Regions from separate parts of the Methylobacterium sp. D54C genome, predicted to be linked through region 2. Evidence: predicted binding sites of a transcription regulator. Region 2 holds the regulator's gene; each other region holds the start of a gene.
What was found. The regulator LexA, encoded in region 2, represses DNA repair genes until DNA is damaged. The targets are predictions, from matches to a motif close to TGTTCNNNNTGTGTTCNG.
Positions count from the first base shown of each region.

Region 1 (4,696 bases), on a different contig from region 2:
AGCATGAGGGTCGGGATCTCTCTTCGCGGTGCGTCGAGGCGTGCGGCCCGCCGCCGGGCTGCCCGGTTCGAGCAGGGCGGCCGGTCGGCCTCGGTCGACGGAAAGGCTGAGCGACGCGACAGGCACCCCGACGCGGCGCCGGCCCGGTTCGCTCGAAGGGCGCGGCGAGGGCGCGGCGAGTCCGGGGGCTCACCGGCGAACTCCCGGTCCGATCATCGGACCGGGAGTTCGCCCGGTCGGCATCGGAGGTCGAAACCCCGACACGCTACCGTCTCAAGGAAGGACGGCAGTCGCGACTGGCAGAACCGAGCAGGGCCGCGGCGCGCGGCTCGCCCGCGACCGGATCAAGGCGCACAGCGTCCATTGGCGGGATCTGCGGACACGGACGCCGGACAAAATCGCGCTCTTACGCACAGAACGACCCTCAATGTAGAACTGAAATTCGATAACTCAATCAAAATTGGTCAAAATCTCGCAGTAAACCTCGCGATCTCAGGCATTTGAACCACAATGACACAGATGTCAATCTTACGTTCTGCGATTTTCCCCACACTTTAGAAATCTAAAAATCAACTTTGGAAGCAACATTTGAGTCGTTTTCTATCTTTGAAAATGTATTTTTTCGCCGCTTCCGGCCAAAATGACTGGAATTTTCGCTGAACCGTACTGTGGGACAAGTCCGCCGCCTCGCGCGCGCCGCCGCGTCGGTCGCGTGTCAGAACAGCGCCAGCTGCGCGCCGGGCTTCCGGAAGGCGTCGCGATTCAGCGCGATGCGCCCGAAGGCGAAACCGAGACGCGTGCCGGCGAGCCGGACCCGCTGGCCGATCATCGCCGCGTAGGCGCCTTCCCCGCGGAAGCGGTGGCCGAAGCGCGGGTCGTTCTCGCGCCCGCCCCGGGCTTCCCGCAGGAGTGCGAAGGCCCGCGCCCTGCGTTCGGGATAGTGCTCGGTGAACCAGTCCGCCACGAGGTCCGCGACTTCGCGCGGGAGGCGCAGCAGCGCGTGGCCGATCCGGCTCGCCCCGTGCGCGCGCGCCTCGGCCAGGATCGATTCGATCTCGTGGTCCGTCAGGCCGGGGATGATCGGCGAGACGTTGACCATGACGGGCACGCCCGCCGCGCTCAGGCCCCGCATCGCCGCGAGCCGCTTGCCCGGCCGCGGCGCCCGCGGGTCGAGGCGGCGGGCGAGGTCCGGATCCAGCGTCGGCAGCGAGATCGCCGCCAGCACGAGGTTCTCCGCCGCCATCTCGGCCAGGAGGTCGAGGTCGCGCAGCACGAGGTCCGACTTGGTGGTGATGCTGACGGGGTGGCGGGCCTCCCGCAGCACCTCCAGAACCGCGCGGGTGAGCCGGTGCTCCCGCTCGACCGGCTGGTAGGGATCCGTGGCGGTGCCGAGGGCGATCGTGTCGGGCCTGTAGCCCGGCGCGGCGATCTCGCGGGCGAGGAGCCGGGCGGCGTCCGGCTTGGTGAAGATCCGCGACTCGAAGTCGAGCCCTGGCGACAGGCCGAGCCAGGCATGGGTCGGGCGCGCGTAGCAGTAGATGCAGCCGTGCTCGCAGCCCCGGTACGGGTTGATCGACCGGTCGAACGGGATGTCGGGCGAGCTGTTGCGCGCGATGATCCGGGCGGACCGCTCCGGCGTGACCTGCGTGCGCAGGGGTGCCGGAGCGTCCGCCGTCCAGGTCTCGTCGTGGAACGCCTCGCGCCGGGCGGATTCGTATCGGCCCGTCGGGTTGGCCGTCGCGCCGCGCCCGCGCCGGGCGGCCGGTTCCGCGACGCTCGGCCCGAGTCGCGGCGCGGCCCCGGATGCGGTCCCGTCGCGCGTGTCCCCCATGACGACTCGCCTCCCTCACGTATCCATATAAGAACATAGAGCGAACGAGACGGCGACGGGCGCCTTTTTTTCAGGCAAATGCGGTTCTGCAGCCCGTCCGAACGGCGGCGCGTCGGCGTGCGGGCCGCGGGGCAGTTTACGGCGCCGCAGAATCGTCTATGCGCGCGCTCATGCTCTCCGCCGTGACCTATCTGGCCGAACCGGCCGATCCGGACGCGATCGATCGCCTGGCCGACACGCTCAGCGTGCTCGTCTCCGGCGTGGCCGGCGGCCTCGTCGGCGACGCGGTGATCGTCGCGGGCCGCGAGAGCGAGGCCGTGGCGGCCGTCGCGGAGGCCACGGGCGCGACCCTCGTGCTGCACCGGGGCGGCAATCCCTACGCGGCGGGCGCCGCCGCGGCCCGGCGGGACTGGATCCTGTGCCTGGAGGCCGGCGACGTCCCGGCCGAGGGCTGGATCCGCACCCTCGACCGCTTCGTCGGGACCGCGCGGCCGGAGACGGCGCTCGGCCGCCTGCACCGCCCGGCCGGGCGCTGGCTCGGCCGGCTCGTCAGACGGGCGGAGACCGTCGTCGGCGCCCGGCAGGCCCGGGCCGGCGACGTCGTCCGGCGCGAGGCCCTGCGTGCCGAGGGCGCGTTCACGGGTCGCCTCAAGGTCAGGCCGCTGATCGCTCGGATCGAGCGCGCCTGACCGGAAAGATCTTGCTCGGGAGAATCTTGCTCGGAAGAATCTTGCGCCCGCACACGTTGTTGTCGGTCGATCCGCCTCTACAACTCTGAAAGCGCGGCAGGATCGTCGCCGTCTCCGGACATGATGACGCGCGCTGAGCCACCCCGATCTGGAAGGATGGTGCAATGGATTCGTCGGGCCTGATGGGGCGCAAGTCGGTCGAGGACATCGTCGAGAGCGGCGAGGGCGAGCAGCAGCTCTCGAAGTCGCTGGGCGCCCTCTCGATCACCGCGATGGGCATCGGGGCGATCATCGGCGCCGGCATCTTCGTCCTGACCGGCACGGCCGCGGCCCAGTATGCCGGGCCGGGGATCATGCTGTCCTTCGTGCTCGGCGGCATCGCCTGCGCCTTCGTCGGCCTCTGCTACTCGGAGATGGCCGCGCTGATCCCGGTCGCCGGATCGAGCTACACCTACACCTACGCGACGCTCGGCGAGTTCTTCGCGTGGCTGATCGGCTGGGACCTGATCCTCGAATACGCCATGGGCGCCGCCACCGTGGCGGTCGGCTGGTCGGGCTACGTGACCAGCATCCTGAAGAGCGTCGGCATCGTGATCCCGGCGCACTTCGCCAACGCGCCGGGCACGCCGATCGAGGGCGGCGGGACCGCGCTGCTCAACCTGCCGGCGGTCCTGATCGTGGCGCTGATCACGATCCTGCTGATGCGGGGCACGAAGGAATCGGCGCTCTTCAACAACATCATGGTCGCGGTGAAGCTCACCGTCGTGGTCGCCTTCATCGCCCTGGGCTGGGGCCACGTGAACGCCGCGAACTGGAGCCCGCTCATCCCGGACAACGACGGGACCTTCGGCCATTTCGGCTACAGCGGCGTCCTGCGCGGCGCGGGCGTGGTGTTCTTCGCCTTCATCGGCTTCGACGCGGTCTCGACCGCCGCCCAGGAGGCGCGCAGACCCCAGAAGGACATGCCCATCGGCATCCTGGGCTCGCTCGCGGTCTGCACGATCCTGTACGTGCTCGTCGCCGCCGTGCTGACCGGGCTCGTGCCCTACAAGGACCTGAACGTCCCGGATCCGATCGCCAAGGGCGTCGACGTGATCGGCATCGGCTGGTTCGCGCTCCTGATCAAGCTCGGGGCGCTGACCGGGCTGACGACGGTGATCCTCGTCCTGCTCTACGGCCAGAGCCGGATCTTCTTCACCATGGCGCAGGACGGCCTGCTGCCGAAGATGTTCTCCCACGTCCACCCGACCTACCAGACGCCGTATCGCAGCCAGGCGATGATCGGGGCCGCGGTCGCCGTGGTGGCGGCCCTGGTGCCGATCCACATCCTCGGCGAGATGGTGAGCATCGGCACGCTGGCCGCCTTCATCCTCGTCTGCGGCTCGGTGCTCTACCTGCGGCGGGCCGAGCGCACCATGAAGCGGCCGTTCCGGGCGCCCGCCGTGCCGGTCGTGCCGATCCTCGGCATCCTGTCCTGCCTGCTCCTGATGATCGGCCTGCCCCTCGACACGTGGCTCCGGCTGGTGATCTGGATGGCGATCGGCCTCGTCGTGTACTTCTTCTACGGCCGCAAGCACTCGGTCCTGCGCCGCAAGGAGGGGAACCTCGCGTAGCGCGCGGCCTCACACCGTGAGGCTCGCGCCGCGCCGCAGGTGCTCGTCGAGGCGCGGCATGATCTCCACGAAGTTGCAGGGCCGGTGCCGGTAGTCGAGCTGCTGGGCCAGGATTCCGTCCCAGGCGTCGCGGCAGGCGCCGGGCGAGCCCGGCAGCACGAACACGTAGGTCGCCCGCGCGACCCCCGCGGTGGCGCGGGACTGCAGGGTCGAGGTGCCGATCTTGTCGTACGAGATCCGGTGGAACACGGCCGAGAAGCCGTCCATGCGCTTCTCGAACAGCGGCTCCAGCGCCTCGGGGGTGACGTCGCGGCCGGTGAAGCCGGTCCCGCCGGTGGTGATCACCACGTCGACGCCGGGGTCGCGCAGCCACGCCTCCACCCGCGCGCGGATCGCCGGGACCTCGTCCGGGACGATCGACCGGGCCGCCAGGACATGCCCCGCCTCGGTGAGGCGCTGGGTCAGGGTGTCGCCGGAGCGGTCGTCCTCTGGGCGGCGGGTGTCGGAGACGGTCAGGACCGCGATGTTCAGGGGGATGAAGCGGCGGGCGTCGGTCTGATCGG
Region 1 is NZ_JBKFAK010000007.1:205,495-210,190, forward strand. Features, by position in the region: gene ACLBYB_RS17015 (methyl-accepting chemotaxis protein) at 1-5, opposite strand, end outside; gene ACLBYB_RS17020 (PA0069 family radical SAM protein) at 716-1,831, opposite strand; gene ACLBYB_RS17025 (hypothetical protein) at 1,990-2,520, shown strand; gene ACLBYB_RS17030 (amino acid permease) at 2,685-4,133, shown strand; gene moaB (molybdenum cofactor biosynthesis protein B) at 4,143-4,696, opposite strand, start outside.
Region 1: a site for LexA is predicted at 1,861-1,878, ahead of ACLBYB_RS17020 (PA0069 family radical SAM protein). Genes of this name have one in related genera too.

Region 2 (4,696 bases):
GGGGCGTATCCCGCCGGGTTAGGCGCCCTTGACCGGGCGAACCGTCGGCGGAATCCTCGATCTCCGTCGACTCGGCCCTGGCTGCCCATGACGACTCTCAAGACCCCGCCCATCCACAGGACCGATCCCCATCGGGGCTTCCGGGACTTCATCGAGACGCGCCCCGATGAGGAGAAGTGGGAGCTCATCGAGGGCCAGATCGTGATGCAGGCCCGGCCGAGCCTCATCCATCAGGTCGTGGTCGTGAATTTCCAGCGCCTGCTGAACGCGGCTCTGGAGCGGTCGGGCTCGTCGTGGATCGCCATCCACGATCCCGCCATCGACCTCAGGCCGTTCCTCACGGGACACACCTACGTCCCGGATGTCGCGGTCATCGATGCGGCGACCATCGAGCCCGACCAGAACGTGGTCGAGGGCTGTTACCTCGCTGCCGAGATCCTCTCGCCGAGCGATCACCGGAAGCTGCCCGGTACGCACCGGACGAAGATCGACGTCAAGCGCGCGGGCTACGAGGCGTTGCCGCTCTGTCAGGCCGTGCTTCTGATCGAGCAGAGGAGCTGCGCACTGTCTCTTTCCGTGCGCAGCGGTGAGACTTGGACCCGCACCCGCCTCACCGGGGATGATCGTCTGGCGCTCCCCGTCTTCGGCCTCGAGTGTGCCGTGGCCGATCTCTACGCACGCACGCCCGTGGGGCGTGCGTCGGGACCGGGTTGACCCACAAACCATCGAAGGAACCGGGCTGGCCCCCTCCTTGCCAGCGCAGCGAAGCGATCCAGGCGGCGCCACGGTCACCGAACGCGCGCTGCCCCGACGCGCTTCGCCGCGCGATGACGGGGCGGCGTGCCCCGCCGAGCGGCCGCTCAGTACTCGATCACGCCGTCGAGCGCGTAGTGCTTCACGGTCTTCCGGTTGGCGATCAGCTCGTCGACCGTGGGCTCGCCCTTGAGGGCGCGGGCGATGGCGAGTTTCGTGGCCTCGTAGTTGGTCCGGTAGAGGTCCTTCTGATCGAGGTTGTCGTCCTCGGCGCAGCGCTGATCGAGCCAGATCATGATGATCATGCACAGCTCGTCGAGCCCGTCCTTCGGCAGGATGCCCTCGATGATGCAGTCCACGATCGCGTCGCCGGTGGCGGCCTGGACCACGCCGCCGAGGAGCTCGGCATACTCGGCCGTGTGGATCGTGACCTTGGTGGTCATCATCGTGGCCGGGCGCACGAGCTGGTTGAGGTCGCGCACCACGAACATCCGCGTGTGGCCCTGGACCTGCCCCATCATCGACGCGAAGGCCTGACCGACCGGGCCGCGCACCGAGCCGATCAGCACCTCCGGCATGGCGTCGGTGTACTGGCCCTCGGCCGCCAGCACCGTGGCCTCGCCCGTGCGGAACCAGATCTCTTGCATGTTCGAACTCCACCTGATCGGAGCCAGCGGGAGACATCATCGGCGGCCTCGCGTCAATCGCCCCGAAGCCGGCCCCCATCCCGGCCGCCCCTGCCCTCGCCCGCGCCGCGGCGCGGGCGCAGCCCCGTGCCGCCCCGTGTCGCCGCGATGCGGCCGCCGGCATCCGCGACGGCGCGCATCTTCACCCCTGCGCGGCCTGTGGCCTTGAGGAACGCGGACAGGCGAGGCAGGGAAGACCGGAGCGTGGCTCCGGGAGCGGTCCCGGGCCTGGCCGTTCCGGTGGGCGCGCGGCGCCGTGCCGGGCATGCGGGAGGAACACGATGGCGGAGAGCACGGACCGGGGCTCCGGCTGGAGCCTTCAGGCGAGCGCCGTGCCCGACGGGGTGCGCCTGGAACTCGCCCTCGCCGACCTCGGCGGTGCGCCGGTCACCGCCGCGATCGTGCTCGACCGGACGGAGGCCCGGGCCTTCGCCCGCGCCCTGCTGGCCGCCGCCGGCGACGCCGCGGAGCGGACCTTCCCGAAGCCGGGCGCCTGAGGACGCGCCGCCGGCCGGTCAGCGCACGCCGAGGCCCGGATTGCGGCCCGGCAGGCGGGGGACCACGGTGCCGCGCTTCTCGATCGGCGCGTCGCAGGCGTAGGCGAACTCGGTCTTCAGCGGATCGAACACGGTCTCGCCGGTGATCCGGCAATCCTCGCGCACGGTCTCGTCGAGATAGGCCCGGGCGGCGGTGCGGAAGCGCTTCACCCGGGTGGCGCCCGGCTCCGGATCGATCCGGACCTCGCTCAGGTTGCAGCCGGTATACTCGCGCAGGGCGTTGGACACGATCAGCATCCGGCGCAGCTGCCGGTTGTCGTAGACCTCGTAGGGCTCCTTGCAGCCGATCGTGACGACCTGGGGAGTGAGCGCCACGTAGTTCCGCGAGATGTAGGAGAATCCGGTGGTGCAGCCGGCAAGGCCGAGGGCGGCGAGGCCGAGGGGCAGCAGAGCTGCGGGTCGTCGCATCCTCGTCATTCCAAGAGGGTCCCAGCCCGCGCCCCGGATCCGCCGCCTTCCCGGCGGGGCGCCGCGATGCATTGAAACGGCTCCGCTTGCGCCGTCAATGCGTTTCTCGACCTTCTCCCGCGGGCGCGCCGCGGAGCGCCGGGCCGAGCGGTGCCGCTCTTGCGGAACACTTGCGGAACGTTTAACCTGTTCGTGATTTGTTTCGGAGACCGTCACGTGGCGGTCCGCCAAGCCGCGAGTCCCCCGTCGATGCTCACGCGCAAGCAGCTGGACCTCCTGCGATTCATCCAGAGCCGGATGCAGGAATGCGGTGTCCCGCCGTCGTTCGACGAGATGAAGGATGCCCTCGATCTCAAGTCGAAATCCGGCATCCACCGGCTGATCACGGCGCTCGAGGAGCGCGGCTTCCTCCGGCGCCTCCCGAATCGGGCGCGCGCCATCGAGGTGATCCGGATCCCCGAGAGCCTGACCCAGGCCGCTCCGGCGACTCAGGCCCCCGCCGAGCCGCGCCGCTTCACGCCGAGCGTGGTCGAGGGCGGTAAGTCCAAGCAGCCGCCGGCCCCGGCGAGCACGCGGATGATCGACGAGTCCGGCCGCGCCATCTCGATCCCGGTCATGGGCCGGATCGCGGCCGGTACGCCCGTCTCGGCGATCCAGAACCAGAGCCACGCCATCACCCTGTCGCCGGACTTCGTGGCCGGCGGCGAGCACTACGCCCTCGAGGTGCGTGGCGACTCGATGGTCGAGGCGGGCATCCTGGACGGCGACCTCGTGGTCATCCGCAAGCAGGAGACGGCCAATACCGGCGACATCATCGTGGCGCTGATCGACGACGAGGAGGCGACGCTCAAGCGCCTGCGCCGCCGCGGCTCGTCGATCGCCCTCGAGGCCGCCAACCCGGCCTACGAGACCCGCGTGCTCGGGCCCGACCGGGTCCGGATCCAGGGCCGCCTCGTGAGCCTCGTCCGCCGTTACTGAAGCGGCTCGGCCGGCGCGTCGCCGGGGGCGAGGTCTCCGCCCGGCGCGGCGTCGGCCTCCGGCGTCGCGGCGACCCCGTCCTCCGCGGGGCGGTCGCCCGGCTCCGCGGTGACCGGCCGCGGCGGTCTGGGCCCGCGCCCGGCGGCCGGCCGCCAGGGCACGGCGCGGCCGTCGTCCCGGGCGTAGCGCGCGGCGAAGCCGTCGCCATCGGTCCGGAGGGCCACGGCCCCGCGGGCGGCGAGGACGCGCCGGTCGATCACCAGCGGCCCCGTGCAGGTAGGCGGCGCCGCGAGGCCCGTGATCAGCACCGCGGCGCGGGCGCAATCCTCCGGGAAGGCCCGCCGGTCCCGGACCAGGGCGACCGCCCGCCCGTCCGGCAGCCGGGCGGTGCAGCCGAGCCGGTCGCAGCGCCCGCTGCCCGACCGGACGATCAGCGCCGCGGACCGCCGCCCGTCGCCGTCCGCCTTCAGCCACTGCTCGAGGACGAAGCCCGAAGGGCTGCCGAGGGCCGCGAGCCGCCCGTCCGGGCCCCGCACCGCGGCCCCCGCGCCCTGCCGGTCGACGTAGAGGTCGTAGTGGTCGGGCCGGGCCGCGAGGACGAGCCCGAGCAGGACCGGCGGCACGGCGAGCCAGCGCAGGCGCGAGGCCGGCAGCGTCCCCAGCAGCAGGCCGGCGGTCAGCAGGGCTAGCGCCCCGGCGCCGAAGGCCGGCAGCACCAGGACCGCCCGCTCGAACCCGGCGATCCAGTCCGAGATCGCCAGCATCCCGGCCACCGCCTGCCCCATCAGCCACCAGACCGGCCGGTCGAGGGCGAAGGGATAGGCGAGGCAGCCGATCACCGCGGCGGGCATCACCACCAGGGAGACGAGCGGCAGGGTCAGGGCGTTGCCGACGAGGCCGAAGGGCTGGACCGTCTGGAAGTGGTAGGTGGCGAAGGGGGCCGTCGCGACCTGCGCCACCAGGGTCGTGGCCAGGGTCCCGGTGATCGCCGACAGGCCGGTCCCGACGAGCCGCCCGATCCGCCCGGCCCCCGGGCGCACGAGCAGCCGCCCGTCGATCAGCCGCGCGCAGGCGATCAGCCCGGCCACGGCGCCGAAGGACATCTGGAAGCTCGGGCCGAGCAGGCCCTCCGGCTCCCGGGCGAGCGCGATCAGCGCCGCGAGGGCGAGGTTGCGCATCGACAGGGCCGGCCGGTCCACCAGGATCGCGCCCAGCATGATCAGGGTCATGATCAGCGAGCGCTCGGCCGCGATGTCCCAGCCCGAGAAGGCGCAGTAGGCGGTGACGCCGACCATGGCGAAGCCGGCCGCGATC
Region 2 is NZ_JBKFAK010000005.1:94,162-98,857, forward strand. Features, by position in the region: gene ACLBYB_RS13855 (hypothetical protein) at 1-22, shown strand, start outside; gene ACLBYB_RS13860 (Uma2 family endonuclease) at 88-714, shown strand; gene fae (formaldehyde-activating enzyme) at 861-1,400, opposite strand; gene ACLBYB_RS13870 (hypothetical protein) at 1,721-1,936, shown strand; gene ACLBYB_RS13875 (hypothetical protein) at 1,955-2,404, opposite strand; gene lexA (transcriptional repressor LexA) at 2,654-3,382, shown strand; gene ACLBYB_RS13885 (ComEC/Rec2 family competence protein) at 3,376-4,696, opposite strand, start outside.

Region 3 (4,696 bases), on a different contig from region 2:
CGTCGAGGCGGGCGCGGGTGCGCTGGCGGAAGGCGGTCGCGCGCGCGACCGCCTCGGCGCGCGTCACCGCCCGGCCGATCTCGGCGAGCTCCGCCTCGAACATGGCGCGCCCGACCGGATCTCCGTAGGCCGGGAACACGCTGCGCACCGCGCGGACGAAGGTCAGGCCGACTTCGGTGACCTCGATGGCCGGATCCTTGCCGGTAGACAGCGTGATGTAGCGGCTCTTCAGGAGCTTGGGCAGGATCGTGTCGCGCGTCGCGGCCGTGCCCAGACCCTTCGGCTCGTTCGGGTTGGCGGGGTTTTCCAGGGCGCGCTTGGCGGCCGGATCGTCCACTTGGTCGATCAGCCGGCCCATCACCACCGGCAATTCGCCTCGGGTGATCCGCCGCGGCGGCTCGGTCTTCGCGGTGGCGATCTCCGCCGTCGCGGCGGAGGCGCCCTCGCCGTCGGTCACGAGCGGCAGGCGGGTGGCGGTGGCTTCCGCCTCGCGCTTGGTCTTGCCGGGCACGGCATCCGTTTCGAGCTCGGCCTCGCTGCCGTAGAGCGCGCGCCAACCCGGGGCGCGCACGACGCTGCCGGAGACGGCGAACCGCCTCACGCCCAGCGGTGTCGCGACATCCGCCGTGACGCTCGTGCGCGCGTCGACCCCGTCGGGCAGGTGCGCGGCGAGATAGGCCTTCGCCACGAGTTCCCACAAGCGGAACTGATCGGTGCTGAGACGGCCGCGCTCGGGCGCCTTGCGCAGGGGCACGATGGCGTGGTGCTCGCCCGGATCCGCGACGTAGTGGCCCTTCAGGCCGCGACGGATCAGCGGCGCAGCGTCGCGCGGAACGACTGTGCTCAGGTCGGTCAGGACGGTCGTGACGGCCGCGATGATCGCGGCGGCATCGCCGGCCTGGCCCTCGGGCAGGTGCTCCGACTCCGTGCGCGGGTAGCTGAGGTACCCCTGATCGTAGAGGTCCTGAGCGATGCCGGCCGTGTGCTGCGGGTCCCAGCCGAACCGCTTGGCGCAGCGTCGCGCCAGGGTGTCCTTCGAGAACAGCCGGGGCGGCGCGCGCCGGACATCCCTGTGCGCGACCGCCAGAGGGCCCGACCACGTCGCCGCGGCGGACCGGATCGTCTCAGCGACCGCCGCATCGAGGATCCGCTCCTTCGGGGCGTGCCAGAGGGTGATCTCCGCGCCTGCATGGGTCCTAAGGTGCAGCGCGACCTTGAAGAAGTCCTGCGGCACGAAGGACCGGATCCGCTCCTCCAGGTCCGCCAGGATGGCGAGGGTCGGCGTCTGGACGCCGCCGAAGCGCCAGGGCTCCCGGAAGGCGGGCGGGCGCAGGCGCAGCGAGATCGCCCGCGTGCCGTTCAGGCCGAGATGATAGTCCTCGTACTGCCGGCAGAGCGCCTCGAGATAGGCGGCGTAGTCGCGCTCGCCCGAGGCGGGATCCTTGGCCAGGGCCGCGAAGGCGCGTCGGATCGAGACCTCGTCGAGCGCGCCGAGCTTGAGCCGGTCGACCCGGCCGTTCCAGCCGAGATGCTCGAGCACTTCCCACGCGATCATCGAGCCCTCGCGACCCGGATCCGTGGCGATGATCACGCGGTCCACGCCGCTCAGCGCTTGCCGGATCGCGGCGATCTTCGGTGCGTGCGACTGCCCGGACCGGTTCGTGCCGTAGCCGACCGGGATCGTGGGAAGGACGATCGGGAGGAGGTCGAAGCGCCAGGGCTTCCACTCGGGCCGGATGCTGCCCGGCTCCTCGGCCGACAGCAGATGTCCCTCGGCGGCCACGCAGACCGTGCTCGGCGAGCGGAAGAAGCGCTGCAACTGGCGCATCGCCGAGGGCTTCTCGAAGAAGAACAGCGTGCGACCGGAGCTCGGAGATGACATGTCGCTGACCGCTCGGGCTGTCGCCGCGCCTGACCCAGGGTTCACATTTTGTTCCAGGCGGGCTCGGGATGCAACTGGCGCCGCGAGACGGGAAGCCGTGGGGAAGCCGGCGGCGTGTCGCCCTCCCCAGGCACACCGGCCGGCGCCGCGATGCTGGAGCGGCGCTTGTACCTGTGCTCCGGGCTCGCCCGCGGCGGCGACCCGGAATGCCTCCGTGGCCGGATTCCCGCCTGTGGCTGGCGCGTCGCCGTCGACCCGCGCACCGTCCTCCGAAGGCTCCGGGCACGCGCTCGCGTTCTACGGGTTGGCCGCCCCCTGTGCCTGCCGAGACCGGCGCGCCTTCAGCAGGCACGGCACCGAGGCCCGGTCGCTGGCCTAGCCGGCCGCGTGCGCCGAGCCGGGCTTGTTGCCGTGAATGAGGTCCCGACCCGCGTAGATGCCGCCCACGACCTGCAGATCGAGACGCTCCGCATCGCGGCGCCGGACCTCCGCCAGGATCGCGCTGGCCGCTTCCGGCTCGGCTCCGGTCGTCAGGAGCGCCTGCTCGCCGAGGAGCAGAGCCGACTCGACCGTCTCGCGGATCTGGTAGGCCACGCCCGCCTGGATCAGCTCGACCGCGTGTTCGCGATCCCGGGCGCGCGCCAGCACGGGCACCAAGGGGAACTCCGCCTTGGCGATCTCCGCGACGCGTCTGGCCATCGCGGTGTCGTCGACGCAGATCAGGATCGCCCGCGCCGTCGCGGCGCCGGCCGCGTGCAGAATGTCGAGGCGGGTGCCGTCACCGTAATAGACCTTGAAACCGAACCCCTCGGCGAGACGGATGTTGCTCGGGTTCGTGTCGATGATCGAGACCGAGCAGCCCTGCGCGATGAGCGGCTGACTGGCGATCTGGCCGAAGCGGCCGAACCCGACGATCAGGGCGCTGCCCACGAGGTCCTCGGGCGCCTCGACGCCGTCGATGGACGGAACGGCCTTGGGACCGAGACGATCGAAGGCGACGACCACCAGCGGCGTGATCGCCATCGACAGGATGATGGTGGCTGTCAGGACGGCGTTGGTCGTGCCGTCGATGATACCCGCGCTCGCGGCGGCCGCGTACAGCACGAAGGCGAACTCGCCGCCCTGCGCCATCAGGGCCGAGCGTTCCAGCGACTCGGCGTGGGAGGCGCGCAGCACCCGGGCCACGCCGTAGATGAGCAGGCCCTTCACGGTCATGTAGGCGGCGACGCCCGCCAGGATCAGGCCGGCATTCGCGGCGATCACCGTCAGGTCGAGGGACATCCCGACCCCGAGGAAGAACAGGCCGAGCAGGATGCCGCGGAACGGCTCGATATCGGCCTCCAGCTGGTGGCGGAAGCTCGACTCCGAGAGCAGGACGCCGGCCAGGAAGGCGCCCATCGCCATCGAGAGGCCGCCGAGCTGCATCGCGAGGGCCGAGCCGAGCACGACGAGGAGGGCCGCGGCCGTCATGACTTCGCGCGCCTTGGCGGCGGCGAGGAGGCGGAACAGCGGGTTGAGCAGCCAGCGCCCCGCGGCAACGAGCGCGCAGACCGAGAGCAGGGCGATGGCGACCGTGACCGCGCGCTCCGTCGCGCTCGCGGCGCTCCCGCCCGGCGCCAGAAGCGCGACGGCGGCGAGGAGCGGCACGATGGCGAGATCCTCCAGCAGCAGGATCGCCACGATGCGCTGACCCTTCGGCGTCGAGAGCGCGCCGCGCTCCTCCAGGAGCTGCATGACGATCGCGGTGGAGGTCAGCACGAAGCCGGTCCCGGCCACGAAGGCGACGGTGATCGAGAAGCCGAGGGCGAGTCCGACCAGGGTGAGGGCGGCGATGCAGGCGCCCACCTGGGCCAGGCCGAGCCCGAAGATCGCGCGGCGCATGCCCCAGAGCCGGGACGGCTCCATCTCCAGCCCGATGATGAAGAGGAACATCACGACGCCGAGCTCCGCCACGTGGAGGATGGCGTGGGCGTCCGTGAATAGGCCGAGCCCGAAGGGCCCGATCGCCAGTCCTGCCAGGAGGTAGCCGAGGACCGATCCGAGGCCGAGCCGCTTGAACAGCGGGACGGCGATGACGCCGGCCGCCAGGAGGGAGACGACCTGAACGAGTTCGCTCGCGGCACCGGATGCTTCGACGGCCATGGCGGGGTCCTTCCGTGGGTGCACTGGCGCCCCGCGGCCCGTGCAGGGCCCCGACGTCGCGCCGATGGATCCATCTTGAGCGAAGCACGCGCAGTCAGAAATGGAAACTATCGAAACGGATCGTTTCCATGAGCACTCATCGTGCGGCCCGCTCTGACGCGCGATCCGGAGCGAGGCCCCTCGTCCGGATCGCGGAGGGGTGTGCTGGCAGGCTGGCGCGGCGACGGGTCTCTGCGCGCGGGGGCTCTGCCGGATCCGGGAGCGGTGTCCGCACACGCGGACGACCGCGCCCGCCAGCCTCCGGCGGTCGAAGAAGACGGGCGATTGACAGCCGATTTCTGGCGCCCTATACGGCGCCTCCCGACGCGGTGCCCGGCCAGGGCGGGCCGCTCGGACGGACTTCCACTGAAGACTGCAAGCAACGGTCGGTGAGCGCCGAGTAGTTTTTTGTTGATCTTCAAATGGCACTTGTGTAAACAGGCGCCGTTCTTTGACAAGTGAATACGGGAAAGAGAAGCGTGGACGGCGCTTGTCCTTGCGGGTCCGGCGAGAGCCGGATCAACGAGAGAAGCGAGCTGTCTAACGCTTCGGAAGCTCACATATCCGGGCAGTGATGCCGGGATGATTGTGAGCCTCTGTCAAGTAGTTGTGATCAGCTTAGATCAATCTCTT
Region 3 is NZ_JBKFAK010000006.1:264,482-269,177, forward strand. Features, by position in the region: gene ACLBYB_RS16055 (type IA DNA topoisomerase) at 1-1,882, opposite strand, end outside; gene ACLBYB_RS16060 (monovalent cation:proton antiporter-2 (CPA2) family protein) at 2,258-4,024, opposite strand.
Region 3: a site for LexA is predicted at 1,921-1,938, ahead of ACLBYB_RS16055 (type IA DNA topoisomerase). Genes of this name have one in related genera too.